DNA from 3 places in the Actinoplanes sp. NPDC024001 genome. Region 3 is predicted to be linked to each of the others. Evidence: riboswitches for the same ligand, from Rfam matches in the RefSeq annotation. Region 3 holds a riboswitch; each other region holds the start of a gene.

Region 1 (10,082 bases), on a different contig from region 3:
GTCCGGTGCGGGTCACGGTCTCGGCGGACTTCATCGTTGTGCTCCCAGGGCGGCCAGCGGGTTCACCGTGGCGATACGGACGATGGCGGTGGCGGCGCCGAGCAGGCCGAGGATGATCAGCAGGGCGGCCGCGGTCAGGACGGCGGGAGTCTCCAGGGCGAACGGCACGTCCCCGCCGGCCACGAGGGCACCCGTACCGACTCCGGCCAGCACACCGGTTCCGCAGGCGGCCAGCAGGATGAGCAGTGCCTGGGCGAGGCCGTCGCGCAGCAGGTACGCCCGGGACGCGCCGATCGCTCGCAGCACGGCCAGCTCGTGACGGCGATGGATGGTCCAGACGGTGAAGAACGCGCCCACGACCAGGGCGGAGATGGCGTACAGGAAGATCTGGATGAGCGTCAGGGTTGAAGTCTCGGCACTGTAGCCGGGTGAGGTCGCGAAGGCGTCGGTGAGCGTCATGCTGGTGGTGCGCGCCGCGCTGTCCCCGGCGGCGAGGTCCAGTGTGGCACCGTCGCGGGTCTTGATCGCTACGGCGGTCGCCTCGCCGTCGGCGCCGGTGTGGATCTTTCGCCAGGTGTCGAGCGGCAGGTAGGCCACATCGACGTGCCCGAACGTACGCTGATCGGCGGTCGCCCCGATCACGGTGAGTTCGACGCCGAGCCGGTCGATGATGATCTTGTCGCCGAGCCGCAGCCCCGCGTCGAGCAGGGTGCTGGACACGACGATCCCGTCGGCGCTGCCCAGTCGCGTTCCGCTGGCGGGTACCGGGTCCAGGAACGAGCCGGGCCGCACGCCGAACAGGGCCAGGTCGACCGGCGCGCCGGCGCCGCTGTGCGCGTTGACCAATGTGTTGCCGAACGGCTCGGCCGCCTCCACGCCGGGCTGCGCTCGCCAGGTCTCCACCTGGCCGGCGTCGATGACACTGCGCGAGAACGCGCCGTCCGCGCGGGTGCCGTCCGCGAAGGCGAACGCGGTGACCGGCAGCTGCCGCAGCCCGGATACACCGTCATTGACCAGTCCGGTCGACAGCCCGGACAACAGCACCATGAGCACCGCAATCAGCGCCACCACCGCGCCCATCAACGCAAACCTCGAACGCGCGAACCGCAGCTCGCGCAACGCCAGGAACATGGCTCCCCCAACAAGCTTACCGACAAGGCGTCGGTAACTATACCGACGCAGCGTCGGTAAGATTTGGGGCGGGGGCATCCCATCGGCGAGCGGGACGTGGACCGCCACGGTCTGGTCCGCACCCGCTCCGAGGGCGACCGCTGCCGCAGCTACCAACTGCTGGCCTGCGGAGGGCTGTCCTGGCAGAGCGGGCCACGGCTGGACGCAATCGACAGGGTGGACGGGTCAAGGTCGTCAACGAATCGCTGGGGCGCCACGTCGGCGACGGCCTGCTGTGGGCCGATCGGCTGAAGACGGCAGCCGCAGGCGATACAGCGATCTTCGACCTGCTCCCGAGGTCCTGCCGCCAGTGCCCGCGGAGGAGATCCGCCTGCCCGTCTCGACGCGGGCGCGGGCCGCCCGGATCGTGACCGCCACGGTGCAGTCGATCCTCGCCGCCCCCGCACCAACGACATAGTCGCGGCCGAGAGCTGATTGCGGAACTCGCCCACCGGCGAGGCCCGCGCCACCGTGCGGTGGGCGGGCCTCGAAGGCGTCGGCGGGATTCGGCCGTCACGGCTGACGCCGTTGGAGCCTAGGCAGGCGTACGGCCAGGGCAGCGGTCGCGGCGGCGAGGGTGAAGCCGGTCCACGGCTGGGCTGCCTGCAACGCGAAGCCGGTGACGGCGAAGGCCGGGAGCAGGACGGCGTAGGCGACGCCGTGCCAGCGCAGTCGCCGGTCAGTACGGGCGATCGCGGTGCCGAGGACGACCGCGGAGACGATGAGGAAGAACGTGGCGGTCAGGGCTACGGCGAAGAAGGTGGGGCCGTAGGCGGTGTCGGCGTTGAGGGCCGGCATGCCGGGCGTGCCATCGAGGTGGGCACGGCCGATGCCGGGTTGGACGAAGGTGGCGCTGCCGAATGTGGCGGCCAGGAACACGTTGGTGACGGTGGTCAGCACCAGGCCGGTGACGGCGGTGCGGGCGGCGCGGCCGTGCGAGATCAGCGTGGTGACCGCGGTCACGCCGAGGACGGCGAGTGCGGCGCCGAGGATGCTGGCGCCGAGATGGCTGATCAGGAACACGTCAGTGGTGATGTAGCGGGCGTAGGCGTCGAAGTCGTCGACCGAGGGCTGGTGGGTCCAGGTGCTCAGGCCCAACAGCAGCGCGTAGGCCGGCAGTGCCCATAGTCCGGCGCGGGCGGCGCGGCTGGCGGAGCCGGTGATGGTGACGGGGCTGGCGACTGCCAGGGTGGTGGACATTGCGATCATCTCTTTCGCTAAGCGTGACGGACGTGTCGATGGCAGTGCTGGCGCCGTGCTGCGGGTCCGGTGCTCCGCCGGGGCCTGTTGCCGGTGGTCCCGGCGGAGCACTGGTACAGCACCCGCCGGTCATCGGGGTGCCGGCGTGTTGTCCGGCTGCGTGGCCGGTGCACGGTCGCGGCCGGTGAGGGTGATCGCGGCTAGGACGGCGGCTGCGGCGGCGATGCCGGCGGCGCCGAGCAGGGCTGTCGAGTAGCCGTTGGTGAGGGCCGTCGGGTCGCCGAGGGTGTCGGCGCCGTGGGCGGCGGCCAGGGCGGTCATGGCGGCCAGGCCGAGCGCGGAGCCGACCTGGTAGCTGGTGTTGACGATGCCGGAGGCCAGGCCACCTTCCTGCGGGCGGGCGCTGGACAGGGCGGTGCCCAGCGACGGGATGAAGGCCAGGGCCATGCCGAGGGCGGCGACCAGCGAGGCGGGCAACACGTCGGTCAGGTAGCTGCCGCTCGGGCGGATCAGGGCGAGCCAGCCGAGGCCTGCGGCCAGCATCGCCAGTCCGCTGACCAGCGTGGCCTTGGTGCCGAACCGGCCGATGACCCGCGGTGCGAGGACGATCATGCCGGCCATGATGAGGACGGTCATCGGCAGCAGCGCGGCACCGCTGGGGAAGGCGCTGTATCCGAGGACTTGCTGCAGGTAAAGGTTGAGGAAGAACCACATCGGGATCCACGCCGCGCCGAGCAGCAACTGGGCGAGGTTGGCAGCCGACAGGTTGCGATTGGCGAAGATGCCGAGCCGCATCAGCGGCTCCCGGCGGCGGGCCTGAATGGCCAGGAACGCGGTCAGCAGGGCGGCGGCACCGGCAAGGGTGAGCCACGTCTGGCTGGTGTTCCAGCCGATCTCGGGGGCGCGGACGATGGCGTAGACGGTGGCGGCTAGGCCACCGGTGACGGTGAGCGCACCGGCCAGATCGAGGCTGCCGGGTCGGTTGCCGCCGGCGGGCATGAGTGCCGGGGTGGCGACCAGGGCGAGCACGGCGATCGGGATGTTGAGGTAGAACACCCACGGCCAGCTGACGTATTCGGTGATGACGCCGCCGAGGAACACCCCGGCGGTACCACCGGCCGGTGCGGCCGCCCCGTACAGGGCCAGGGCCTTGGTGAGCTCGGCGGGCCGGTTGCCGAACAGCATCATCAACAGCGTCAGCGCCGACGGGGCGATCAGCGCGGAACCGGCCCCCTGAACGGCCCGGGCGGCCAGCTCCAGTTCGACGGTGCCGGCCAGGCCTGCGGCAGCGGATCCGGCGAGCAGGACGGCCCAGCCGGTGGCGAAGATGCGGCGGGCGCCGTACAGGTCGGACAGGCGGCCGCCGAGCAACAGCAGGCCGCCGAACGCGACGACGTAGGCGTTGAAGACCCAGGACAGATTGCTCGGTGTGAAGCCGAGGTCGTTCTGCATCTTCGGTAGGGCGACGCCGATGATCGAGGTGTCCATGATGACCATGAATTGGGCGAGGGCGATGAGCGCGAGTGCCCACCACCGGTGCGGACTGCGGGACATGACCGAACCTCCTAAGTACCCCCAGGGGGTATCCTGTTCGGCGTCATTGTTACCCCCGGGGGGTATACGGGGTCAAGGGCGTCCGTCGATTGACTTCCGCGTCACAGCGCTGGACTGCCGCTTTACTGGGATACCCTAGGGGGGTACGGTAGCGGCGGCTGGAGGGAGCGGGCCATGGCTCACGGCTACTACCTGAAGCGGCTGCGCCGCATCGAGGGCCAGATCCGGGGCCTGCAGCGCATGGTCGACGACGAGACGTACTGCATCGACATCCTCACGCAGGTGTCCGCCGCGACCAAGGCGCTGCAGACCGTGGCACTCGGGCTGCTCGACGACCATCTCGCGCACTGCGTCGTCGACGCGGCCCGCGACGGTGGGCCGGGCGCCGACGCGAAGCTGAAGGAAGCCTCCGACGCCATCGCCCGGCTCGTCCGGGCGTGACCGCTCCCCCGGCTCGGTACCAGTCACACGACAGCGAGGAGAAGCCGATGTGCGGCAGCGATACTGCTTGCGCCTGCGCCACCACGACCCCGGTCACCGAACTGGCGACGGTGCCGGACGGCACGCGAACGGTGTATCAGGTCGCCGGGATGACCTGCGGCGGCTGCGCCGGCCGGGTCAGTAAGCAGCTCACCGATGTTCCCGGCGTGCGTGACGTCAGCGTCGACGTCGCCACCGGGGCGGTCACGGTGACCAGCGCCGCGGCGCTCGATGATGACAGCGTGGCTGCGGCCGTCGCCGCAGCCGGCTATCAATTGGTGCGCTGAGCCTCCGCGTCAGCCATGCCGCGAGAACGTCTGGCGGAAGGGTGTCTGTGAATCCTTCCGCCAGACGCCGCAGCATCCCCCGGCGGCTCACGGAGTCACAGCAGTGCCCGCAGGTCGGTGATGAACCGGCGGCTGGCGGCCAGGGGCGCGAATCGGCCCGGGACGTCGGATGTCTCCTGCCGCCACGTGTCGGCGGCCTGCGGATCCGTCGCGGGCTCGGACGGTGGCCGGCTGTGCACAGCGAGCCGGGTGGGGTGACGCCGGTCGTGGCGGTTGCTGCCGGGCGGCGAGGCCGCAGACCGGCCGCGTAGGCGCCCAGTAGGCGCGGGTCGTGGGATGTGTGCACCAGGTCGCGGTATTGCTCGGGGACCGGCAGGCCGCGCAGATAGGTGTCGACGTCGGTGCACAGCCCGGTAGCGGTATCGGGTATCGGGTATCGGGTATCGGGTCGACGGCTACCACGGCGTGGCTGTCGGCTGGTGGGGGCGGGTAACCGGGTCACGTTACGACATCGCGAGCTCGGTGGCCGCCTGGTCACTCCGGCGGGCGCGGCACCGCCGGGACGCGTCCGCAGCCGAGACGGGTTCATACCGGTGCCGGGTATCTTGCACGGCATGAGTGAGGCGAAACCGGCCGGGCCACACGGGTACTCGGCGGAGAAACAAGCGCTGATGGCCCGGCTGAAGCGGGTCGAGGGTCAGATCCGCGGACTGCAGCGGATGGTCGACGAGGACACCTACTGCATCGACATCCTGACCCAGATCTCGGCCGCCAAGAGCGCCCTGCACGCCGTCGCCGTTGGCCTGCTCGAGGACCATCTGCGCCATTGCGTGGTCCACGCCGCCGCCGAGGGCGACGTGGACGCCAAGATCAAGGAAGCGAGCGCGGCGATCGCCCGGCTCGTGAAGTCCTGAGCCGGCCACCCGTTCCTACCGACCGGGTCCAATCCATTCTCGCAGCTGCGGCGCGGCCTGCGCCGAGTCGACCGACCCGACCGCGCGTTGCTGCTGCCCGCCCGCGTGGGGTGCGGTAAAGATCGGCGCGGCCGCAGCCGAGACCGGTGTGCGCTCATTGCGCAGTAGGGCACAAAGCTCTCGCCGGTCGGCTGTCGCCGAGGCCGCCGCGGCCCGGCGCCGCCGCTTCCGAACGGCCAGCACCGCGGCACAGGTCAGCAGCATCAGAGCCGCGGCGATGAGTGCCGTTCGTAGTCCTGCGGGGGATTCGATGCTTGACTGCACAACGGCACTGTCGGCAGGAGTGGCCGTACCGGTGCGCATCGAGGTCCGTCGCGGCGGCTTCGTCGACGCGACAGACCGGGGAACTCTGCCGGGGCCACGTCCAGCAACCGCGTGCAAATCGGAGTGTTCCCCTTCACAGATCAAAAGCACTCTGGGCTGACCAAGCATGAGCAGCGGGTGTCGACAAACCTCGCACTGGTCTTCCAATCGGACACACCTCGTCACCTCCGTCACTGATCGTGATCGCCTTCCGGAGCCGGAACCGACGCCGCCTGGGCTATCAAGGAGGGGCGGCGGGCACAGGTTCGCCGGTCGTGCCGACCTGGACCACGCCGAGCCCTGCCCCGGTCCGGCGGCGCGAGAGGAGCATGACGAGTCATGAGGCAATCGGGGGCAGGGACGGGGGAACCACCATCGGTCCTCGACCGGCACGCCGTACTGCGGCGGCCGGGCTATGAGGGCCTTGGGGTGAAGCCGCCAGCGTGCGGCCGGGCAACCTTCGCGCCCGAATCCGACAGCTAACCTCGCAGGCGTGCCGGAGGGATTCCTTCACCGTGCACGTAAGTACCCTGAGCCGGCCCGCCCGTACCCTGGGAGTCGGCACTCTCGCCCTGTCCGTGGGTCTCGGTCTTCTGACCAGCGGGCTCGGCACCCCGCAGTCAGCCTCCGCCGCGACGCCGTCCTCGACGGTCGCACTCACGCAGGTGTCCTCACAGACCAACGTGGCATTCAGCCAGACCGGCATCACCGTCAAGGCAGCGGCGTCCCAGGCCGCCAAGTCCAAGGCGGCCGCGAACCGGGTCATGACCGAAGCGGCGAAGCACAAGGGCAAGAAGTACAAGTTCGGCGCGGCCGGGCCCAAGCGGTTCGACTGCTCGGGCTACACGATGTACGTCTACAAGAAGGCGGCTGGCAAGAAGCTGCCGCACAAGGCCCACCTGCAGCAGCGGTACGGCAAGGCCGTCGCCAAGTCCAACGCCCGCCCCGGTGACCTCATCGTCATCCGGAAGGGGACGAAGGGCACGCACGCCGGCATCTACGCCGGTGGCGGCAAGATGTGGGCAGCACCGCGAACCGGCAAGACCGTCACCAAGCAGAAGATCTGGAGCAAGAACTACGTGGTCCGGCGCCTGGTCTGAGTCGGTTCCCCCAACTGACCGCACGTCGCGTCCGGACATCACACAGCGCCGCCTGCACCCTTCCTTGACGGGGGTGCAGGCGGCGCTGTCGTACGACTAATTCGTGATGCTGGTGAAGCGGCGCAGCCGCAAGTTGTTGGCGACGGCGAACCGCGAGCTGAACGCCATGGCCGCTCCGGCGATCATCGGGTTGAGCAGGCATGCCGCGGCCAGCGGCAGCGCCGCGACGTGGTAGGCGAAGGCCCAGAAGAGGTTGCGACTCGCCGGTCAGCATGCCCGCGGCGGCGGCCGAGGTGCCGTCCTCGATGACACCGTCGGTGGCGATCTTCTCGCCCGGCCGCACCACGAACCGGTCCCCCACCGCGAGGTCGGCGACCGGGATCCGCCGTTCAGTGCCGCCGCGCAGCACCGCGACGTCCTTGGCGCCGAGTTCCAGCAGGGCACGCATGGCGGCGCCGGCACAGCGCTCGGGGCGGGCCTCGAAGTAGCGGCCGGCGAGGATGCACGTGGTGATCACGGCGGCGGCTTCCAAAGATCCGTTTCGTTCTGCCGGGTTTCGCGGAGTTGCCACGCCGTCTCGCACATACCGTGTACGACACCGACCGCGCAGGCCAGTGGGCCGGGGCGGCCAGGCGCGTCAGGCCTGGCCGTCCGCGGATCGACGGGATCAGAGGCGTGCGAGGACGGTCGTCATCATGGCGATCTCGGCCTGCTGATCGGTGACGATCTTCTGCGCGAGGGCCTTGGCCTCCGGGTGGGAACCCTGCGCCACCTCGGTTCGGGCCATCTCGATCGCGCCCTCGTGGTGGCTGATCATCATGGTCAGAAAATCCTTGTCGCATGCCGCGCTCTTGGCGTCCATGAGCTTTTCATGGCGGCGTCGGTCATCAAGCCGGGCATCGCGCCGTGGTCCATGCCCGAGCCCATGCTCATGTGCGGCGTCGGCGGTGTCCGGCCGGAGTCAGCCCGCGGGGCTTGTACACCGAGAGCGCCAGTGCGATCAGCAGCAGGATCGCGGCGCCGGCCGCATGAACGAGTGGTGACGCGGTGGCGGTCATCGGCGGTCCGCCGTCCGCCGCGACGCGCGCCGTATCGGCGAGAGCTTCGAGAGTCCGCGTGTATAGCAGCAAGACGGCGACGGCGAACGCGGTGAGCACGAGTTTGACGACCACCCAGTAGTGCCGGACCAGGCCCCACACAGTGATCAGGGACTGGGTCACCCCGGTGATCAGACTCGCGATCCCGAACGGGACCAGCACGTACCAGCCGAGCTGCTCCAGGATCAGGTAGACGGCGTTGACCGTGCGCGGGTCGTCGGCGGTGACGGCCAGGCCGGCTAGCACGAGCGAGGCCGCAATGGCACCGAGCCATCCGACGGACGCAGCGATGTGCAACAGCAGACCCGTCCGGCGCAGCCCCACCGGCAGCCTCACCCCGGCTCGCCGTCGACAGCAGCCGGGACCGACCCATGGCCCAGATGGCGACCGGGACCATGACCGGTCAGCACCGCCACCCCGATCACGACCAGTAGCAGCACGCCGAGGACAAGAAAGACCTTCACCCAGCGCGGCATAGCCTCCTCGGGGACCCGCTCTTGACCTGGCATCTCCTCACCCTCCCGGTTTTGCGATACAGAGTGTCTTGAGAATGACAGAGTGAGTTGCGACCGGCAATGCGTACGATGCAGGAGTGCCGAAGTTGTGGGACTCGACCGTCGAACAGCACCGCCACACTGTGCACGCGGCCATCCTGGACGCCACCGCCACCCTCATCGCCGAACACGGTCTGGCGGTCAACATGTCGCAGATCGCGGCGCACGTCGGCATCGGCCGGGCCACGCTGTATAAGTACTTCCCCGACGTGCAGACCATCGTGGCCGCCTGGCACGAACGTCAGGTCACCGCCCACCTCGACCAACTCACCAGCGTCGCCGCGGAAGACCGCGAACCAGGCGAAAGGCTGCGGACCCTGCTGGCCACCTATCTACGGCTGTCCAGCACCGGGGCGCATGCCGAGCACGACGGTCGCGACCATGGGCCGATCTCCCAGGTTGCGATAGCCCTGCACCGGGCCTCGCACATGCCGGCAGCCCATCAGCGGCTGCACGAACTCGTCACCTCAGTCGTCGCCGACGCCGTCGACGCAGGCGCCGCCCGTACCGATGTACCGCCAGCCGAGCTGGCCGCCTTCTGCCTGCACGCGCTGGCGGCCGCACACTCGTCGTCGTCAGCTGACAGCCGCGAACGTCTGCTCGAGGTCACCTGGTCCGGCCTGATGCCACCACGGTGACCACGAGGCTCCCGCACCTTTAGGTCGATGCCTGACGGTCGTTGGACAGGTCAGGTGCCGGGACGGCGCCCGAAGGTGTGCACACGGACGCCCGTCCGCAGCTGATCCCACATGGCCACGGCGTCGCGGTGCGGTCTTTGCGTGCCGTGCGTGAGTAGGCAGCGGCGTGGCCCGGCAGCATCGCTGCCAGGGCCACGCCAGCCGGTGGGGTGGGACCGTCAGGTTGGTTTACTGCTGTTGCGGGGTCAGGTTCACTCGGCGCAGCAGTTGGGCGTTGAGCGCGACGACGATCGTCGAGGCGCTCATCAGCACCGCTCCGATCGCCGGGCTCAACGTGACCCCGGCCCAGGCCAGCACGCCGGCGGCGAGCGGGATGGCGACGATGTTGTAGCCGGCCGCCCACGCCAGATTCTGGATCATCTTGCGGTAGGAGGCTTTCGACAGCCGGATCACGCCGGTAACCGCACGCGGGTCCGACGAGGCCAGCACGACGCCGGCGGACTCGATCGCCACGTCCGTCCCCGCCCCGATCGCCAGGCCGACGTCGGCTCGGGCCAGTGCCGGGGCGTCGTTGACACCGTCGCCCACCATCGCGACCCGCAGGCCGCGGGCCTGCAGCTCGGCGACCGTACGGTCCTTGTCGGCCGGCAGCACCTCGGCGAACACCTCGTCGACGCCGGGGCGGAAGCCGAGGTCAGCGGCGACGGCCTCGGCCACCGGCCGGG
Region 2 (10,082 bases), on a different contig from region 3:
GCAGCGAACTGCCGGGCTTGGCGGCGGTGGTCTGCTCGTAGCCGCCGGCGATCGGGATGTTCAGGTTGCCCTTGCCGGTCTCGAAGACCCGTTTGCCGTCGGTGCCGTGCAGCAGGTCGTCGTAACGCGCCTCCAGCCCGGCCAGACCGTGGTGGTCGTCGCCGGTGAAGCCGATCAGGTTCGCCGCCAGGTCCCGGCCGGGCAGGTCCCGCCGCTCGTCGCTGTGCGTGTAGATGCCGGGCAGCTTCATCGCGTCGATCCGGTCCGCGACGGCCATGTCCACACCGCGCGCCAGGTAGCGGAACTGCGTCCAGCCGCCGAGCACCTTCTTGCGCTGCATGTCCGCCATCAGCTCGGAGCGCGAGATGCCCAGCAGCGGCGACAGCTGCGCGGCGGTCGCCGGGATGCTCTGCTGCAGCCCCGGGTTCTCCGGGTCGGCGTAGACATAGCGCGCCTCGACGCTGTGCGCCAGCACCTTGCCGGAGCGGTCCAGGATGCGCCCGCGCGGCGCCGGCAGCTCGACCGTGGTCAGCCGGTCCGCCCGGGCGTCCAGCAGGCTCTTCGCCTCGGCCGGCGAGGTCGCCACCTGCAGCACGACCAGCCGCACGCCGATCGCCACGAACAGGCTCAGCGCCAGCACGGTGCCGAGCCGCAGGCGGCGGGTGCTGTTGGCGAGCTTCGGCGGCTCGGCCGGCACCGGCCTCGGCCGGCGCGGTGGCCGGCCGTTCTCCGGCCCTCGCGTGCGCTCCTTCTTCATACGCTCGGCCGCGCGCCGATCGTCTTTCTCAGGCCTCTTCGGGGTACGGCTGGGTGCGCGCCGATCGTCCTTCTCCAGCGCCTTCTGCGTACGGCTGGGTGCGCGCCGGTCGTCCTTCTCCGGCGCCTTCTGCGTACGGCTGGGAGCCCGCCGATCGTCCTGCTCGGGGGCGGGGCGGCCGCGCTGGGGCTGCTCGCGCTCCTCGGGAGGGCTCGTGGGACGCCCGTTGCGCCCGCGCGCCCGCTGACCGGTCTCGCCGCCGTCGAGCACCTGCAGCGCCGGCCGGAACGGGTCGGTGGTGCGCCCGGAACGCGGCGCCCGGCCCCGCTCGGCCACGGTCCGCCCGCGCGGGGTGTAGGCCCGGGCGTCCCCGATCGCGGAGCGCCCGCGCCGCCCGGCGCCCTCCTCGCGCTCGTCGGGAGCCGGAACCTCACGCGACGAACCGCGCCGGGGAGGTGTACCCCGGCGCGGTGTCTCGTCGTCGTCTCGCGGCGCCACGGCGCCTACCTCCCGGTGCCCGTGGTCGGCGTGCCGGCGTTGGTCAGCCCGTCCTGGGCGGTCACCGCGGGCTGGCCCCGGCCGGGCGTCGGCGTACGGATGATCTTCCCGTCCGGCAGCCGGATCATGGCGGGCGCGTCGGCCGGCACCAGGCCCAGCCGGCGGGCCGCGGCCTGCAGGTTGCCCGGGTTGGACGCCTGGATCAGCTGCTGCTCCAGCCCCTGCTGCTGCTTGTCCAGGGCGACCTTCTCCTTGCGCAGCGCGTCGAGGCGGAAGGACTGCTCCATCGTCTTGGTGTTGATCAGCAGGATGCCGAGCACGCCGACCAGCACCACGGCGATCACCGCGGCGGCGAACGTCGCCCGCGGCGCCCGGATCGGCGCCGGCGGCGCGACCCAGAGCCGCGGCCGGCCCGCAGGCTGCGGCGCGGCGGCGGTGACCTCCAGCTCGGTGACCTCCAGCGCCAGCGCGGCGGTTCCCTCCACCGCTCCGGTCTTGCCCTGCTTGCCCGAGCCGAGCACGCCCCGCGTACCCCGGCCCGCCGTCACCTGGCTCCCGGACGCGCCCTGCCTGCCCCCGCCGAGCGCCCCGCCGCGCGTACCCCGGCCCGCCGACGCCTGGCTCCCGGACGCTCCGCCGCGCGTACCCCGGCCGGCCGACGCCTGGCTCGCGGGCGCGCTGCCCCGCGTACCCCGGCTGGTTGTCGTCTGGTTGCCGGGCGTGCCCGGCTTGTCCGGTCCGAGCTTGCCGTCCTGGATCCCGGACCGGCGCGTGTCGGACCGAACGGAGAACTGGCGCACCCCCCGGACGCCAGTTCCCCGGGTCGCCGCATCGCGGCTGTCCTCACGGTCACGCCGTCCCGCCGTGGTGCGCGACTGCGCCGACCGGCCCCCCGACCGCGGCGCGTCGTCCCGCTCGCTCATGCTCGTCCCTCCCCCTCTGTTTCGCCCCCGGGCGTAACCGCCCTCGTCTCCCGCGCGTTGTCTCCCCGGGTTACTCGGGTTTCCGACCGCGGGCCGGCCCGGCCATCCGGGGCCGTTCGCGGCCGGTCCCCGGTGCCTGGTTGTGCCTACGTCCCTGCTCCTGCTCGTCGATCCGTTCCACGGCGCGCAGCTTGACCGAGGCCGCCCTCGGGTTCGCCGCCACCTCCTCCTCGCTGGGCGGCTCCGACCCCCTGGTCAGCAGCCGCAGCGTCGGACCGGTCCCGGGAAGCTCGACCGGCAGGTCGATCGGCCCGGTGCTGCGCGACCTCGCGGTGAGTGCGCGCTTGACGATCCTGTCCTCCAGTGATTGATAACTCATCACCACAAGACGCCCCTTGGGCGCCAACGCGTCCAAAGCATGAGGAACCGCCGACTCGAGGACGTCGAGCTCGCCGTTCACCTCAATACGTAGTGCCTGAAAAGTCCTTTTTGCGGGATTTCCACCCGTTCGGCGCGCGGCGGCCGGGATCGCGTCCTTCACCAGCTCGGCGAGCCGGGCCGTCGAGGTGATCCGGGCCTTCGCCCGCTCCCGCACGATCGCCGAGACGATCCGGGGCGCGAACTTCTCCTCGCCGTACTGCCGGAGCACCCGCACCAGCTCGCCCGGCTCGTACGTGTTGACGATCTCCTCGGCGGTCATCCCGCGCGACTGGTCCATCCGCATGTCCAGCGGAGCGTCCTGTGCGTAGGCGAACCCGCGATCCGCCTCGTCCAACTGCAGCGAGGAAACCCCGAGATCGAACAGTCCGCTGTGGATCGCCGGGATCTCCAGCTCGTCGAGAACCCGCGGCAGCTCGTGGTAGACGGCGTGGACCAGATGCGTACGGCCGGCGAAGCGCTCCAGCCTGCGGCGTGCGTGTGCGAGAGCCTCGGTGTCCCGGTCGAGTCCGATCAGGATCACGTCAGGGTGACGCTCGAGCACCGCCTCGGCGTGCCCGCCGAGACCCAGCGTGAAATCGACATGGACGGCGCCCGGCAGCTCCAGCGCGGGAGCGAGCAGCTCGAGGCACCGCTCGAGCAGCACCGGAACGTGTACGCCCCGCGGCTCCCCCATGTCGACCCCCATTGCCTTACCCGCCCGCGTTTCACCCGGTTCTACAGTTGCCGTTCCGGCCCGGTCGCCCATCCGTACCGCCAGATCCCCATCCGCTCATGTCCCGTGCCGGTGTCACCCGGCCCCGGACACGCGCCTGGCGCCGGGGAAGAGGCGCCAGGAGCGGGAGCGGCTGGAGATCTCGCAGTACGGCGGCAGTGGCGTCCGGGCCGGATTTCCAGCGGCCCACCGAGTGCCACGCCTTACAGTCCGCCGGGCAGCACCCCCTCCTCGATGTCGGCGAACTCTTCCTCGCTCGCCGAGAGGTAGTCGTCCCAGGACTGCTTGTCCCAGATCTCGACCCGTGTGCTGGCCCCGATCACGACGAGGTCGCGCCCGAGACTCGCGTACTCCCGCAGGTGCGCCGGGATCGTCACCCGGCCCTGCTTGTCGGGCACCTCGTCGTGCGCGCTGGCGAAGAACACCCGGCCGTAAGCCCGGGCGGCCTTGTTCGTCACCGGCGCCTCGCGCAGCTGACCGGCGATGCGCTGGAACTCCGGCATCGGGAACACGTAAAGACAGCGCTCCTGCCCCTTCGTGATCACGACACCTCCCGCCAGCTCATCACGGAACTTCGCCGGAAGGATCAGCCGGCCCTTCTCGTCCAGGCGCGGGGTGTGCGTGCCGAGGAACATCGGCCCTTCCCCCCTTGCCGTGGCGTCCGCTCCTTCGCGGTGGAGTCGGTCCGCCTCTCAACTCGGGCCGGCAGGCTTCGGTGCAAAATTCCTCGGTCCTGCCACTGAGCCCCACTCTACTCCACTTCCCTCCACCTGCAACCCGAATGGGCCCGCTCACGAGCCGTTTTCGCGCACGAAACCGCAGTTCACGGAGGGTGGCGCTGAGTGGAGGGCCCAGCCATGATCGACCCGGTCCGGTTTCCGACATCGAGCTCGGCCGGGCGGAAATGTCCCCGTTCCGAGGCTGCTCACAGCCGTTCGCGCGCTTGCGGGGAGGGAAGTGGAGCGCTCCGGGGGAGGAAAGTGGAGCGCTGCAGCGAGTGACGCTGTCCTGTTGCGCGTCGGCCGCGCGCCCGCCTCTCTCCTGTCCGCTCAGCTCTCCCCGGCAGGAAGGCACAGCCCGCTCTTCCCTCCAGGAAGGCACCGCTCGCTCTTCCCCGCAGGAAGGCACAGCCCGCTCTTCCCCGCAGGAAGGCACAGCCCGCTCTTCCCCGCAGGAAGGCACAGCCCGCTCTTCCCCGCAGGAAGGCACAGCCCGCTCTTCCGGCAGGAAGGCACAGCCCGCTCTTCCGGCAGGAAGGTACAGCGCTTCCCTAACAGGAGGCACCACACGTCTTCCCGGCATGGAGGGCCCGCACCTCCCCCCACGGAGGCACCGCACGGCAGGGACCACCATCGCCCCTCGCTCAGCCGATCGCCCAAACCAACGAGCCCGCCCACAGCGCACCGCGCGCGCCTGCCACAACCCGGCCGACGCTTACGCCTGTTCTCTCGCCCCCGGCCACGCAACCACCAGCCGGCCGAACCCCGCTTCCGTCAGGTGCCTCGCCGACGGCCGATCAGGCCCGGCCGTCGCCCCCACCTCCAACCAGCGCCCCAACACCTACCTCGCCGACGGCCGAGCACACCCAGCCGTCGCTCACCCACCCAACCAGCAGCTCAATACCCGCCTCACCGACGGCCGAGCGCGCCCAGCCGTTCGCCGAGTGTCGAGATCAACTCCCTAGGTGCCGCTCATGGTGGTTCGGCAGGTGCCCGCCGGCCCCGGAGCAGGCGGCATGATCGCACCCTCAGCCTGTGGAAGGAATGATCGCCAGCGACAAGGACGCTCGCCGATACTGCCGGGGAGCGCCCGCTCGTGAGCGCATGCCGATCTTGGTCAGCTGGCTCTCAGCGCTGTTCGAACGCCTGCAGACAGCCCTGGCGGCCAGCCGATTCCTCCAGCTGCACCCGGGACTAGCTTCGGCCAATCCGAACCGACACTGACCGTCAGCCCGCCAGCCGGTCCACCCGGCCGCGCCTGAGAGTTGCCCCGGCCGGCCTGAGACGACGCTGACCGCCAGCCGGCCCACCCAGCCGCGCCCAAGAGTCGCCCCGGCCAGCCGGAAACGACACTGACCGCCAGCCGGCCCACCCAGCCGCGCCCAAGAGTCGCCCCGGCCAGCCGGAAACGACACTGACCGCCAGCCGGCCCGGGACTGTACGAATAACGGTGTAACTCCTGATCAAGGAGACACCTGATGACCATGACGATCGATGCCGCCGTGGATACTTCGGCGGTGGCCAAGAAGAAGGATCCGGCGGCGCCGGAGGGTGTGGACGCCGAGTTGGTCGGCCGGCTGGTGGAGCAGGCCCGCGCTGCGGGCTTGCAGCTGACCGGCGAAGGCGGTCTGCTGCAGCACCTGACCAAACGGGTGATCGAGGCCGCCCTGGACGGGGAGATCACCGATCACCTCGGCTATGACAAACACGATCCGGCCGGCAAGGACGGCGGGAACTCGCGTAACGGTGTGCGGGCCAAGACGGTGCTGACCGATGTCGGCCCGGTCGAGATCACCGTGCCCCGCGACCGGGACGGCTCGTTCGAGCCGCAGATCGTCCGCAAGCGGCAGCGCCGGCTGACCGGTGTCGAGGACATGGTGCTGTCGCTGTCGGCGAAGGGTCTGACGACCGGGGAGATCAGCGCGCATCTGGCCGAGGTGTATGGCGCCGAGGTGTCGCGGCAGACGATCTCCACGATCACCGACAAGGTGATGGACGGCATGGCCGAGTGGCAGAACCGGCCCCTGGACCGCGTGTATCCGGTGGTGTTCCTGGACGCGATCAACGTCAAGGTCCGTGACGGCAAGGTCGCCAACCGGCCGATCTACGTGGCCCTGGCCGTGACCGCCGAAGGCACCCGCGACATCCTCGGGTTGTGGGCCGGCGACGGCGGTGAGGGCGCCAAGTTCTGGCTGAGCGTGTGCACCGAGTTGAAGAACCGCGGCGCCGAGGACGTGCTGATGGCTGTCTGCGACGGCCTGACCGGCCTGCCCGATGCGATCAACACCGTCTGGCCACGGACGGTGGTGCAAACCTGCGTGGTGCACCTGCTCAGGAACTCGTTCAAATACGCGTCGCGTCAGCACCGGGACGCGATCGCCAAGGCGTTGAAGCCGATCTACACCGCACCCACCGAGGCCGCTGCCGAACAGCGGTTTCTGGAGTTCGCCGAGGTCTGGGGCGAGAAGTATCCGGCGATCGTCAGGCTGTGGGAGAACGCCTGGGCCGAGTTCGTGCCGTTCCTGGCCTTCGACACCGAGATCCGCAAAGTCGTCTGCTCGACGAACGCGATCGAGAGCGTGAACGCCCGGATCCGGCGGGCCGTGCGGGCCCGCGGGCACTTCCCGAACGAACAGGCCGCGTTGAAATGCGTCTACCTCGCCGTGATGGCCTTGGACCCGACCGGCGCCGGCCGCCGCCGCTGGATCACCCGTTGGAAACCCGCCCTCAACGCCTTCGACCTCGCCTTCGACGGCCGCCTCACCGCAGGCCGCAACTAACCCATATAGATCGAGTTACACCGTTATCTTGACAATCCCGCCGGCCCACCCAGCCGCGCCCAAGAGTCGCCCCGGCCAGCCGGAAACGACGCTGACCGCCAGCCGGTCCGCCCGGCTGCGCCTGAGAGTTGCCTCGGCCGGCCGGAGACGACGCTGGCTGTCAGCCAAGCGGGATCCACCGTTGCTCGGAGCGGTGCTGCTGTCGGCCGGAGGCAGGGGGAAGGCAGGTGGTCGTAGATGGTCGCGGGGACGCGAGCGAGGCGGCGGTAAGAGGTAAGAGGAGCGGGGAAGGTGATCGGGTGACCGGCAGCCGATGTGATGGCAGGAGCCCGGAGCGGGGTCCGCGGTCGGGCGTCCTTGCGGATCTGCTCCTGGACGGCGCCGCCGCCCACCCCGGCGGCGGGCGGAGCCGCGACGCGGCTGGCCGGCAGCGCTCAGCAGAGGGACAGCGGCCCGGCCGGAACAAGCGACGACGGATCAACCCCGGGAACGCCTGTGGGGCACGACCCGAACCGGGTCGTGCCCCACAGGCGTAGTTCCTCTTCCTTACTTACTACTGTCCCGCACGCTGAACCAGCCGCGGGACCGCGCACCGCTCACGCAACGAGACGGCGCACCACGTAGTTCTTGCTCCACATCTTGTGCTTGCCGACCCGCGCACCACTGTGCGGGGAGTCGTAGATGTAGCCGTTACCGGCGTAGATGCCGGCGTGGTACCCGTACGAACCCTTGCGGAAGACGATCAGGTCGCCGATCTGCTTGTTGCCCTTGGAGACGGCCTTGCCGTACTTCTGCTGCGAGTTCGCCTTGTGCGGAAGGCTCTTGCCGACCGCCTTCTTGTAGACGTACTTCGTGAAGCCGGAGCAGTCGAACCGCTTGGGGCCGGCCGCACCGAACAGGTACAGCGCCCCGGTGTGCTTCTTGGCCTCGGCGAGGACCGCGGCGCCGCCGGGCCGGACCGAGACCTTGACCTTCTTGGTGGAGACCGGGCTGTAGCCGGTGCCACTGAAGTAGGTCCGGATGGTCACCGCCGTGCTGGGCCTCATGGTGAGGCTGACCGCACCACTCTTGACGGTGGCCTTGTCGACGGTCCGCCACGCGCCCTTGCTCCAGCTCTGGAGCCGTACGGTGCCCTTGGCGACCTTGCCCGTACGCGGGTTGATGACCTTGGCGGTGACCTTGAGGGTGGAGCCCTTGGAGAGCTTCCGGGTGCTGAGCGAGGCGCTCAGCTTGGGCTTGACCTTCGCTGCCGCCGAGCTGGCGGCGACCGGGACGACGCTGGTCGGCGTCGACGCCGCGGCGGGCGATGCGGCGACCAGCTGGCCGGCGCAGAGGCAGAGACCCAGAGACAGTGCGACAGTGCCGGTACCGACGGACATGCGACGGCCCCGGCGCGAACTGTGTTCGTGCACGGTAGAGAATTCCCTCCGGCACGCCTGCGAGGTTAGCTGTCGGGTTCGGGCGGGAAGGTTGCCCGGCCGCCGGAGCGGCTTCACCCCAAGGTTGTCCCGAATGCGCCGCCTGACTGCTGCGGTGCGGGACGGACCGGTAATGGGTCCCCCGTCCCTGCCCCCTGATGCCTTGTGTCTTTCGGTGCTTAAGGCGGTCGCGTCGTCCGGTCCGGGGCAGGGCTCGGCGTGAACCGGTTCGTCGCGACCGGCGAGCGTTTGCTGCCGGCGGAACCTTGCTACCTGAATTCCGGCTTGATCGTCAGCGTGGGGACAATCACGCTACGTAATTGGCACACTGGGGACTGTCCAGTTTGTTAGCTCAGCGAGACAAATGCCGCGACGCAAAGCGATGAGCCAAACACGCAGCGTCTAGGGTTACGGGTGAACCAGAACACAGAAAAAGTCCGGCGCAACCCCGGTTCCTCGCCGGAAACGCCCGGACCGGGGACAATGCGGCCGTGTGCTGATCTTGATGGTCTGGCAACTCGACGTAACAATTGCGTCCGGTACCCTCGCTGGCGTGACGGACGGGAAGATGCCTCTCATCGCCAAGGTCGCGACCACCGCGTCGAAGACCGCGGCAGCGCTCTCCAGGGCAGCAGGACGCGGCGACGGCTCGGTGATCGGCGGCTGGATCGGCCTCAAGATCGACCCGGATCTGCTGGCCCACCTCTCGTCCGGCCGGGCTGTGGCGCTCGTCTCCGGCACCAACGGCAAGACCACGACCACCCGGCTCACCGCCGCCGCGGTCGGCGTGCTCGGCCGGGTCGCCACCAACTCGTTCGGCGCGAACATGCCGACCGGCCACACCTCGGCGCTGGCGAAGGAAGGTCACACTCCGTTCGCCGTGCTCGAGGTCGACGAGCACTACCTGGCCCAGGTGATCGACTCCACCCGGCCCAAGGTGGTGGCGCTGCTCAACCTCTCCCGCGACCAGCTCGACCGGGCGAAGGAGGTGGCGATGATGGCGCAGCTGTGGAAGACCACGCTCGCCGGCCACCCCGAGATCCGGGTGGTGGCGAACTCGGACGACCCGATGGTGGTCTGGGCCGCCAGCAGCAGCCCGCAGGTGACCTGGTTCAGCGCCGGCCAGCGCTGGCTCGACGACTCGTTCGTCTGCCCGGAGAGCGGCCACCCGATCGAGCGCTCCGGCGGCGAGTGGTGGTGCACCGGCTGCCCGCTGCGCCGTCCCCGCCCGAACTGGGTGGTCGAGGACGAGGGCGTGATCGACCCGCGCGGCGACTGGCACCTGGTCAAGCTCCAGCTTCCGGGACGGGTCAACATCGGTAACGCGGCCACCGCGCTCGCGGTCGCCGCCGAGTTCGGAGTCCGCCCGATAGAGGCGCTCCCCCGCCTCTCCCGGGTGACGTCGATCGCCGGCCGCTACGCCCAGGTGGACCGGGACGGCCGCAACATCCGCCTGCTGCTGGCCAAGAACCCGGCCAGCTGGCTGGAGGCGTTCGACATGGCCGACATGGCCCCTACGCTGCTCTCCATCAACGCGCGGGACCCCGACGGCCTGGACACGTCGTGGCTGTGGGACGTCGATTTCTCGCCGCTGCGCACCCGTCCGGTTCTGATCACCGGGGACCGGGCCTACGACCTGGCCGTCCGGCTCCAGGTGAACCAGGTGCCGTTCCGGCACGTACTCAGTTTCGACGAGGCGCTGCGGGCGGTACCGCCCGGCCGCCTCGAAGTGATCGCCAACTACACGGCGTTCCAGGACATCCGAGCGGAGTTGGACCGTGTCAACTGAGGCCCTGCGGATCGTGTGGATCTACCCCGATCTTCTGTCGACGTA
Region 3 (10,082 bases):
GCCCAGGCCGAGCGCGACGGCGCCCAGGCCGAAGGCGCGCAGCACCTGGCGGCGCCGGGCCATCGTCCCCAGGTCGAACGCGAGTCCCTGGTCGGCGAGGTCCTCGCCGGGACGGGGCAGCGGTCGCCCCTGGTAGGTGGGCCTGTCCATGACTCCCCCGATACTGTCTTTTATGCCAGGAAACACGCTATCTGGCCGACCCGGCGGGGTCCTCCCCTAAGGGACTTTCTCAGCGGGATCACAGCGGTGCCGGAGCACGATGGGAGCCAGACAACAGGAGGTGGACATCGTGTCCGTGTTCAGGTCCAGGCCGGCGCTGCGCTGGCTGGTACCGTCGGCCGCCGCGGTAGCGGTCATCGGTGGCGGCGCGGCGGCCGGAACGATCGTGGCGAGCGCCGACCCGGCTCTGCCCGAGCGCACCGCCGCCGAACTGCTGGTCGATCTGCAGAACGCCGACCCGGACGGGCTCTCCGGCACCGTGGTGCAGAGTTCCGACCTGGGTCTGCCCGGGATCGCCGGGCTGCTCGGCCAGGCGGCCGGCTCCGGTGGCGGGCTCACCAGCCTGATCGCCGGCAGCAACACCGCCCGGGTCTGGTACGCCGGTGACGAGAAGGTGCGGCTGGCACTGCTCGGCACCGACGGCGAGACCGACGTGATCCGCAACGGGTCGGACGTCTGGGTGTGGAACAGCTCGAAGAACGAGGGCACCCACGCCAAGCTGCCGGCCGACAAGCAGGACCCGAAGTCGCTGCCGACCGGGGTGCCCTCCACCCCGCAGGAGGCGGCCGACGCGGCCCTCGCGGCGATCGACCCGAGCACCAAGGTCGCCACCACCGGCGCCGCCGAGGTGGCCGGGCGCGACGCGTACGAGATGGTGCTCACGCCGAAGGACGACACCTCGCTGGTCGGCCAGGTGCGGCTCGCCGTCGACGCGGTCGAGCACATCCCGCTGCGGGTGGACGTCTACGCGAAGAACGCCGTGAAGCCGGCCGTGCGGGTCGCGTTCGAGCAGATCAGCTTCGACGTGCCGGACGCCGAGCAGTTCACCTTCAATCCGCCGCCGGGCGCCAAGGTCGACGAGGCCGGCACGGTCTTCGCGCCGCACGGCGCCAAGCCGGACGCGGTCAAGCCGGAGGCCCGCCAGGGCGCCGACGCGGCGAGCGAGCCGAAGGTGATCGGCAAGGGCTGGACGTCGATCCTGACGGCCAAGCTGCCCGAGACGCCGGACGCCGTGGCCGCCGACGCCGCCAAGGCCGGCGCGGAGGAGAGCCAGATGGTGCAGAGCTTCCTCAACACCATGCCGAAGGTCAGCGGCGAGTGGGGCAGCGGGCGCCTGCTGAGCGGCGCGCTCTTCACCGTCCTGCTCACCGACGACGGCCGGGTGTTCGCCGGGGCGGTCACCCCGGAGGCCCTCTACGCGGTCGCCTGATCCACTACTCGGAGGACCCCGCCGCTTGCTCGCGGCGGGGTCCTTCCGCGTCTGCGGGCTCGAGCAGGCGCTCGCGGATCCGGTCCAGGTCGGCGGCCGGCACACCGGCCTGCCGCAGATAGGCCTCCACGCCGCCATAGCGCCGGTCGGCGTGCGCCAGCGTGTTGCGCATCGCCACGGCATCGGTTCCGGGGGTACGGGCGAAGTCCGCCGCGATCGTCCCGGCGTCCACCCCCGCCACACCGAGCAGCAGCGCGATCAGCGCGCCGGTGCGGTCCCGGCCGCCGTGGCAGTGCACCAGCACCGCGCCGGGCGGGGCCGCGGCGATCTCCTGGCAGGCCCGGGCGATCCGCTCCCCGTTGTGGTCCAGCATCGGCGCGTAGGTGTCCTCCGGCGGCTCGTAGCCGAGCGGGTCGGACAGCAGCGGCACGTTGCGATAGGCCGGGTCGCCGGCCAGCGGGCTCGGGTCCCGTTCGCACTCGCGGGGCCAGCGCAGGTCCAGGATCAGCGCCGGCCGCAGGGCGCGCAGCGTGCCGACCGAGGTGGTGGTGAGCAGCCCGTGGCTGTCGGAGCGGATCAGCGCGCCGGGCCGGATCCGGCGGCCGTCACCGGCGGGGGTGCCGCCGAGGTCGCGGGCGTTGGTGCAGTCGGGCCACTCCAGTCGCACGGTTCGGAGCCTACAACCGCTGGGCGCTGCCGGCGCAGCAGCGCGTAGGCGGCCGCGACCAGGGCGCCGGCGGCGACGGCGTCGAGCCAGTAGTGGTTGCCGGTGGCGACCACGACGAGCAGGGTGATCGCCGGGTGCAGCAGCCACAGTCCGCGGTGCCGCGCGGAGGTCGCGGTGAGCAGGGCGACCGCGACCACGACGGCCCAGCCGACGTGCAGCGACGGCATCGCGGCGTACTGGTTGGAGAGCTGATCGGTCTCCGGCGGGCCGTAGACGCCCGGGCCGAAGAGGCGGCCCAGGTCGAGCATGCCGGTGCCGGTGAGCATCCGGGGCGGGGCCAGCGGGATCAGGAAGTGCACGGCCAGCGCGCCGGAGGTGAGCAGCACCAGCACGTTGCGGGTCCAGCGGTAGTGGGCCGGGCGGCGCAGGTAGAGCCAGATCAGGCAGGCGGCGGTCGCCGGGAAGTGGACGTACGCGTAGTAGCTGTTCGCGGCGGTGACCAGCGCGGGCGAGCCGAGCAGGGCCTGTTGCACGGCCAGTTCGCCGGGCAGGCGCAGCGCGCGCTCGGCGTTCCAGATCCAGTGCGCGTTGCCGAAGGCCTCGCCGACGTGCCCGTTCGCGGCCAGCCGGGCCACCTTGTAGACCAGGAACAGCGCCGCGACGAGGGCGAGTTCGCGGGCGGCGGCCGACGCCCGGTGACGGACGCTGGAAATCGCCATGACACTCCCCCGACATTTTGATGTCGGGACAGCATCCGGCGATCTTGCCGATTGGGCAAGATTGTTTTGGGCAGCGTCACACCGGATCGGCCCGCCGGGCCACCAGGAGCAGGAGCCGCGCCACGACGGCGAGCGCCATCAACTGCCATCGCCCGGCCGCCGCGTAGGCCACCAGCAGGGCGACCGTCGCGGCCGCCGCGGCCAGGCCGGCGAGCACCGCCCAGCGGACCCGGGCCGCCAGCATGGCCAGGCAGCGCCAGGGCAGCGCGCCCGCCGGGATCAGCACCCGGCCGGCGAAGACCAGCAGCACCGCCGCGACGGTCGCCGCGGCCGCGCGGGCGACCAGCACCGATCCCGGCAACCACGATCCGGCCACCGCGAGCAGCGCGGCCACCAGCACCCCGACACCCAGACCCCGGTGCAGGCCGGCCAGCAGGCCGCGGATCGGCCAGGTCATCGTCGCCACGTCGAGCCCGGCCGGGTGGTCGGCGGCCAGGTCACGCAGCGCGCGCATGGCCGGCCCGACCCGCATCCGCTCCGCGTCCAGCAGCGCGATCAGCCAGCGGCCCTGCGGGTTCTCCGGGTCGCGGGCGAGGGCGTCGCCGGCGGCCCGGCGGGCGGCGTCGCGCCGGCCGGCCTGGCGCTCGACCTCGGCCAGGGTCAGCAGGTCCGGCACCGACTCCGGGGCGAACTCCAGGGCCCGCTCCGCCGCCTCGCGGGCCCGGTCGAAGTCGCGGCGCAGCGTCAGCACCCGGGCCAGCACCCGGTAGGCGGGCGGGAACGCCGGGCGCAGCCGGACCGCCTCCTCGGCCTCGCGCAGGGCCTCGTCCAGGCGTGCCCGGTCCGCCCGGGCGTCGTTCTTCTCCGACGTCAGCAGCAGGCACTCGGCCCGCTCGATGTGGGTGACGGCGAACTGTGGGCCGGCCGCCACCGCGGCCCGCGCGGCGGCGAGCGCGTCCACCCGGCGGCCCTGCAACCGCAGCAGGGCGGCCAGCAGGGCGAGCAGCTCCGGGTCGGTGGGCAGGTCGATCAGGCCGGCCCGGACCGCGTCCTCGGCCTCACGCAGGCGACCCAGGCCGGCGAGCATCCGCGCCCGGGACGCGGGCGTCACCGCACCTTGCGCTTCTTCAGGTACGCGGCCAGGTCGTCGTACTCGCCGCTGGTGTTGGCGAACGTGGCGACGTTGCGGGCGGTGGCGAACCAGGCGTCGGTGGACGGGCGCACCTCGCGGGCGGCGGCCAGCATGTCCGCCTGGCTGATCATGCGGATCTCGCCGGTGGCGATCGAGTCGCGCATCGCGTACTCCGCGGCGGTCTCGCAGACGTGCGCGAGGTCGGCGCCGGAGTAGTGCTCGGTGGCCGCGGCGACCTGGGCCAGGTCGATGCCGGCGACCGGGCGGTCGCGCAGGTGGTACTCCAGGATGGCGGCGCGGGCCGCGTCGTCGGGCGGCAGGACCAGCACGGTGCGGTCCAGGCGGCCGGGCCGGCGCAGGGCCGCGTCGACGTCCCACGGCGCGTTCGTCGCGGCCAGCACGAAGACGCCGTCGTTGCCGCCGTCCACCCCGTCCAGCTCGGTGAGCAGCTGGTTCACCACGGTCCGCATGGACGACTGCAGCTGGCTGCGCTTGTGCCCGAGCGCGTCGATCTCGTCGAGGAACAGCACGCACGGGGCGTGGCCGCGGGCCGACTCGAACAGGTCGTGCAGGTTGCGCTCGGAGCTGCCGATCCACATGTTCAGCACGTCGGTGATGCTCAGCGAGATGAACGCGGCGCCCATCTCACCGGCGACCGCGCGGGCCAGGAACGTCTTGCCGCAGCCGGGCGGGCCGTAGAGCAGCAGGCCGCCGCGCAGGCTCTTGCCGAACAGCGAGCGCAGTTTCGGGTTGCGCATCGGGCCGAGGAAGGCGACCTCGAGGCGCTTCTTGACCTCGGCCATCCCGCCGACGTCGGCCAGCGTGACGGTGGAGCGTTCCACGTCGAAGGTGCGGTCGGCGTGGCCGTGCACCGGGTCGGGCTCGCCGTCGCGGGCGAAGCGGGGCGGCACCACGTCGCCGAACTGCTGCTCCAGGGCGGCCCAGTCGACCCCACCGGCCGGGGCGGGCCTCTCGGCGGGCTTCTCCGTCGGCTCGGCGGGCTTCTCCGCCGGCGCGGCGGGTGGTGTGCCCAGCGCGCCGGCCATCAGCTGCTGGGCGGTGGTGTTGCCGGGCTCGCGGGCCAGCACCTGAGCGGCGTGCGCGATCGCCTCGCCACCGCGGCCGGCGGCCACCAGCAGTTCGGCCAGGTGCAGCCGCAGTGGCAGGTCGTCGGGGCGGGCCTGCACCGCCGCGGTGAGGCTGTCGATCAAGGCATCGCTCATAGGAGGCGATTATGCCCCGGCCGGCCGGGTGGGATCTGTGGGCCGCCACACCCGGCGCGCGCCGGTCACCGCGGTCGATCGTGCGGCGTCACCGGCCCGTCGAGCGTGCGGATCACCGGCCGTCGAGCGTGCGGAAGAAGGCCGTGACGTCGGCGGCGAAGGCGTGCGGGACCTCCAGCGCCGCGAAGTGGCCGCCGCGCTCGAACTCGGTCCAGTGCCGGACGTCGAAGCGCTGCTCGGCGAGCGGGCGCACGGACTGGACGATGTCGCCGGGCAGGACGGCCACGCCGAGCGGCACCGGGCACGGGTCGGTGACCGGCCGGAAGCTCTCCTTGATGAGGCGGGCGGCCGATCCGGCGGTGCCCATGAACCAGTGGTGGGCCACGTTCGCCACGATCCGGTCGTCGGGCACGGGTGTCGCCGGGTCCGCCCAGGTGTCGAACTTCTCGGCGAGGAACGCCAGCTGACCGGCCGGCGAGTCGTTGAGCGCGTAGGCCGGGGTCTGCGGGGTCGCGGCGAACAGGATTTGGTGCGGGTGCCGGTTGGCGGCCAGCCGCACGGTCTTCTCCACCCGGGCCCGGTCAGTCTCGTCCAGGCCGTCCGGTGAGCCGGGCGTGGGCAGGTAGTTGACGTGGACGCCGACGACCCGGCCCGGCGCCTCGGCGGCGAGCAGGCGGGAGACGCCGGAACCCCAGTCGCCGCCCTGCGCGCCGTAGCGCTGGTAGCCGAGGCGGTCCATCAGCTCGGCCCAGGCGCGGGCGACCCGCCGGATGCCCCAGCCGGTGCGAGTGGTGGGCCCGGACAGGCCGTACCCGGGGATGCCGGGGATCACCACGTGGAAGTGCTCGGCCAGGGAACGGGCGACGTCGAGGAACTCGACGGTGGAACCGGGCCAACCGTGGGTCAGCACGAGCGGCAGCGCTCTCCGGTCGGCGTTGCGCAGGTGCATGAAGTAGACCCGCTCACCGCCGATCTCGGTGACGAACTGCGGGAGGGCGTTGAGTTCGGCCTCGTGTGCCCGCCAGTCGAACTTCGCCCAGTGCTCGGCCAGTGCCCGGACCCGGTCCTGCGGGATGCCGTGATCCCAGCCGGCGCCGGCTGCCTCGCCGGGCCACCGGGTGCGGGTGAGCCGGTCGTGGAGGTCGTCGATCTGCTCCTGGGAGACGTGCAGCTGAAATTCATTCATGCACCTAACGTTAGTCATTCTAACGTTAGTGTGTCCAATGTTATGCTGGACACGTGGAACACCTGCCGAGCTGGCTGCTCACTCAGACCGCGACGTTCGCGCACCGCCTCGTGGCCGACGGGCTCGGAGCAATGGGTGCGCGCGGCTATCACCACCGGCTGCTGCGGTCGCTGATCGAGGACGGGCCGGCCAGCCAGGCGGACCTCGGGCGGCGCACCGGCATCCACCTCAGCGACCTGGTCGGCGCGCTCAACGAGCTGGAGGGCACAGGGTTCGTGGGGCGCTCCCCCGACCCGGCCGACCGGCGGCGCAACGTCATCACCGTCACCGACCGCGGGCGGGAGCGGGCGGTGGAGCTGGCGGCGCGGGTCGACGCGATCCAGGACGAGCTGCTGGCGCCGCTGGACGCGGAGGAGCGCCGGGAGCTGGTCGCTCTGCTGGGGCGGGTGCTGCGGCACCATCGGGATCGTGAGAGCGGCAACCCCGAGGCGGGATGAGCCACGGGCGCAGGCGTAGCCCGTACCGAAAAAACGAAACGGCCGCTGCCCGATGTGGACAGCGACCGTTCTCGCGAAGAGCGGCCTAACCGGGCCGGCGATAGCCGGCGATCGGACCGCGATCGATCGACGCCATCCGCACGTGGTCGCCCGTGTGCGGGGCGTGCACCACCTTGTTGCCGCCGATGTAGAGGGCGACGTGGTGCAGATCGGAGTAGTAGAAGACCAGGTCACCCGGCTTCAACTCGTCGCGGCTGACCGCTCGGGTCGAGCCCCACTGGTCCTTCGTGTAGTGCTCGAGGTGCACACCGACCGAACCCCACGCCTCCTGGGTCAGGCCCGAGCAGTCGTAGCTGTTCGGACCGTTGGAACCGAAGACGTAAGGCTTGCCGATCAGGTCGCAGGCCTTCTGGGCCGCGCGACCACCCTTGTCGTTGGTGTACGTCACCGGGCACGGACCGGTCCGCAGCGGGCCGTCGTTGACGTCCGCCGTGCCGTACGCCTCGATCCGCAGCTTCTGGAGGTCCTCGATCTCGCCCTCGATCGCCTTCTTCTTCGACGCCAGGTCGGTGTCGCGGACGGCGATCTCGGCCTCGAGCTGGTCCACCTTCGCCTTGTCGGCGGCGTACTTGTCGCGCAGCTTCGCCACCTCGGCGATGGACTGCTCCTGGTTGAAGGCCAGCTGGTCGAGAAGGGTCAGCTTCTCGGTCAGGCTGTCCGGGTCGCCGCTCATGATGGCGTTCATCGCGCTCGGCGGGCCCTGCATGTAGGCGTCCACCGCGAGGCCGCGAACCTCGACCATGGCGGCGTCCACCTGCTTCTGCAGCGGCGCCAGGGTCTTCTCCAGCTGCTTCTGCTGTTTCTGCAGCTTCTTCAGCTTGCCGTGCACGTCGTTGTACTGCTCGATGACGGGTTCGAGCTTGTTCCACTCCTCATCGATCTGCTTCTCGATGCCGGAGGGCGTGGGCTCGGCGTGGGCAACGGCCGGTCCGGTGAGAACGAGCCCGGACGCGACCACCGCGCAGATGAGTCCACGCAGGAGGCCGGCGCGCCGCGCGCCTATCCGTTTCACGTAGGTGCGTTGTCCTTTCTTCCTGTCCAGCCGCCGACCGGGTTAGCTGACGGGTTCGGGCGGGAAGAGCGCCCGGCCGCGGGTTCGCGGCTGCACCCCAAGGGACCTGGGTCCCCGGCTCGCGCGAGCGATTAGGCGGTGGTCCGCCAGATCGGCCGGATGGACGATGGGGGCTGGGCGAACCGGGGATCACCGTACTCGGATGATCCCGGTAATTGAAGCGCGCCCACGCGGTGAAACCGTGCGCTCAGGTGCCGTTACTCTGCGCACTCAGAACGGCCAGGCGTCCAGGGCTCTCGCAAGCCACGGGACCACGAGAATCACGGTGGGTAACGCCAGGAGGCCTACCGCGGCGAGCGCCGCGGCCACCGTCAGCGCCACCGAGCTACGGTCCGGGCCGTCCAGCCGGGCCAGCCGGCGCCGCCGGGATTCACCCTCCGGGTCGGCTGCCACCTCCTCCGCCAGGGGGACGGCGTCGGCCAGACGAGCCAGCGCGGCCCGCAGCGGCGCGGGCCCGGTGCGGCGCCTCGCGGCATCGTCGGCCACCATCTCCAACAGCAGATGTACGGCGTCCAGCGGCGCCCGGCTGCGCAGGGGCCGGGGCACCGCCCGGTAGAAGGCGGTGAACGACTCCATCACCAGCTCGTGCCGGTGCCGCAGATGGGCCCGCTCGTGGGCGAGGACCGCGTCGACCTGCTCGCGGTCGAGCACCCGCAGCACGCCGTCGCTGAGCACCACCCGCGGTTCGCGGCCGGGCACGCAGTAGGCCATCGGCAGCGGGCCGTCCAGGACGCGCACCTCGCCGCCCTCGATCTTCTCCCGGCGCTCGACCCGGTCCAGCAGGTCGACCAGCATGCGGTGCCGGGCGCGCCGGGCCCGGGCCCGGTAGCTCACCTTGCCGAGCGAGATCAGCAGCCGGATCACGATGGTCGCGGCGACCGCGAGCGAGAAGACCAGCGCCGCCACGGTCTCCGGGTGGCGGGCGCCGGCGGCGCGGGCCACCTCCTCCGGGGCGGCGAGCACGACGCCCAGGGCACAGAGCACCGCGGTGAGCGTCAGTGCCTGCCAGAGCAGCACCCCGGCCACCGGGGCACGGTCCAGCCACCGGGCGTGCGCCAGGATCCCCGGCGCGACCAGTGACAGGGTGAGCCCGAGCGCGCCGAGCAGGAGGGCGGTCACCGCTCGGTGGTGCGTGCCGCTTCGATAGCCGCCTTCAGGGCTTCCGGGGGCAACTGACCCACGAAGTACGCCAGGGCGGCGTCGCGGTCGGGGGTGGCGCTGAGCGCGTCCAGCATCAGGCCGGCGGTCATCTCCTCGCGGGTCTGCGCCGGTGCGTACCGATAGGCGCGGTCCGCTTTCTGCTGGGTGACCAGTTTCTTCTTGGCGAGCCGGTCGAGCACGGTCATCACCGTCGTATACGCCAGGTCGCGGTCGCGGCTGAGCAGCTCGTGCACCTGCCGGACGGTGAGCGGCTCGCGCGCGTCCCACAGCTTCGTCATGACCTCACGCTCGAGGTCCCCCATCGCCATGTGTCCCACTCTACTGCACGGCGTCGTACTACAAGGCGTAGTATCTACTACGCCACGTCGTAGAAGAGGGGGCTTGCCGTGGATGTGCTCGACCTGACCCGGTTGCAGTTCGCGGTCGTCACGATCTACCACTATCTGTTCGTCCCGCTGTCGATCTGCCTGTCCGCCGCCGCGGCCGGGCTGCAGCTGGCCTGGATGCGCACCGGGCACGAGCGATATCTGCTGCTCACCAAGTTCGTCGGCAAGCTGCTGATCGTCACCTTCGCGGTCGGCGTGGTCACCGGGCTGGTGCAGGAGTTCCAGTTCGGGCTCGGGTGGAGCGCGTTCGCCCGGTTCTACGGCGACGTGTTCGGGCCGACCCTGGCGATCGAGGGCATGCTCGCGTTCTTCCTCGAGGCGACGTTCCTGGCGCTGTGGTACTTCGGATGGGACCGGCTGCCCCGGCGGCTGCACGCGGCCACGATCGTGGTGGTCGCGGTGGGGACGCTGCTGTCGGCGTACATCATCCTGGCGGCCAACTCGTTCATGCAGAACCCGGTCGCCTACGCGCTGGACCCGGAGACCGGGCGGGCGCACCTGACCAGCTTCACCGAGCTGCTCACCAACGAGGTGGTGCTGGCCGCGTTCC

What was found. A riboswitch is a leader RNA that binds a small molecule or an ion and turns the genes downstream of it on or off. The one in region 3 is predicted to bind cyclic di-AMP.
Region 1: it holds a riboswitch for cyclic di-AMP, as region 3 does, so the genes downstream of both, AB0F81_RS26615 (C40 family peptidase) here and AB0F81_RS45545 (NlpC/P60 family protein) in region 3, are expected to answer to the same signal.
Region 2: it holds a riboswitch for cyclic di-AMP, as region 3 does, so the genes downstream of both, AB0F81_RS28730 (C40 family peptidase) here and AB0F81_RS45545 (NlpC/P60 family protein) in region 3, are expected to answer to the same signal.

The regions. Positions count from the first base shown of each region.
Region 1 covers NZ_JBEZZB010000072.1:36,260-46,341, reverse strand. Annotated here, with positions in the region: gene AB0F81_RS26650 (ABC transporter ATP-binding protein) at 1-34, opposite strand, end outside; gene AB0F81_RS26645 (ABC transporter permease) at 31-1,080, opposite strand; gene AB0F81_RS26640 (hypothetical protein) at 1,684-2,370, opposite strand; gene AB0F81_RS26635 (MFS transporter) at 2,500-3,924, opposite strand; gene AB0F81_RS26630 (metal-sensitive transcriptional regulator) at 4,099-4,365, shown strand; gene AB0F81_RS26625 (heavy-metal-associated domain-containing protein) at 4,413-4,691, shown strand; gene AB0F81_RS26620 (metal-sensitive transcriptional regulator) at 5,306-5,605, shown strand; cyclic di-AMP (ydaO/yuaA leader) riboswitch at 6,301-6,477, shown strand; gene AB0F81_RS26615 (C40 family peptidase) at 6,484-7,068, shown strand; gene AB0F81_RS26610 (hypothetical protein) at 7,172-7,303, shown strand; partial or broken gene AB0F81_RS26605 (heavy metal translocating P-type ATPase) at 7,316-7,600, opposite strand; gene AB0F81_RS26600 (DUF305 domain-containing protein) at 7,736-7,930, opposite strand; gene AB0F81_RS26595 (DUF2269 domain-containing protein) at 7,998-8,501, opposite strand; gene AB0F81_RS26590 (hypothetical protein) at 8,498-8,674, opposite strand; gene AB0F81_RS26585 (helix-turn-helix domain-containing protein) at 8,758-9,357, shown strand; gene AB0F81_RS26580 (heavy metal translocating P-type ATPase) at 9,586-10,082, opposite strand, start outside.
Region 2 covers NZ_JBEZZB010000082.1:19,620-29,701, forward strand. Annotated here, with positions in the region: gene AB0F81_RS28705 (penicillin-binding transpeptidase domain-containing protein) at 1-1,255, opposite strand, end outside; gene AB0F81_RS28710 (hypothetical protein) at 1,261-2,055, opposite strand; gene rsmH (16S rRNA (cytosine(1402)-N(4))-methyltransferase RsmH) at 2,249-3,304, opposite strand; gene mraZ (division/cell wall cluster transcriptional repressor MraZ) at 3,535-3,966, opposite strand; gene AB0F81_RS28725 (IS256 family transposase) at 5,568-6,830, shown strand; gene AB0F81_RS28730 (C40 family peptidase) at 7,427-8,209, opposite strand; cyclic di-AMP (ydaO/yuaA leader) riboswitch at 8,249-8,436, opposite strand; gene AB0F81_RS28735 (MurT ligase domain-containing protein) at 8,817-10,037, shown strand; gene AB0F81_RS28740 (glutamine amidotransferase) at 10,027-10,082, shown strand, end outside.
Region 3 covers NZ_JBEZZB010000211.1:3,469-13,550, forward strand. Annotated here, with positions in the region: gene AB0F81_RS45505 (3,4-dioxygenase subunit beta) at 1-150, opposite strand, end outside; gene AB0F81_RS45510 (sigma-E factor regulatory protein RseB domain-containing protein) at 290-1,429, shown strand; gene AB0F81_RS45515 (tyrosine-protein phosphatase) at 1,434-2,096, opposite strand; gene AB0F81_RS45520 (phosphatase PAP2 family protein) at 2,006-2,815, opposite strand; gene AB0F81_RS45525 (hypothetical protein) at 2,892-3,926, opposite strand; gene AB0F81_RS45530 (AAA family ATPase) at 3,923-5,170, opposite strand; gene AB0F81_RS45535 (epoxide hydrolase family protein) at 5,283-6,356, opposite strand; gene AB0F81_RS45540 (MarR family transcriptional regulator) at 6,410-6,853, shown strand; gene AB0F81_RS45545 (NlpC/P60 family protein) at 6,939-7,925, opposite strand; cyclic di-AMP (ydaO/yuaA leader) riboswitch at 7,943-8,073, opposite strand; gene AB0F81_RS45550 (M56 family metallopeptidase) at 8,196-9,104, opposite strand; gene AB0F81_RS45555 (BlaI/MecI/CopY family transcriptional regulator) at 9,101-9,454, opposite strand; gene AB0F81_RS45560 (cytochrome ubiquinol oxidase subunit I) at 9,533-10,082, shown strand, end outside.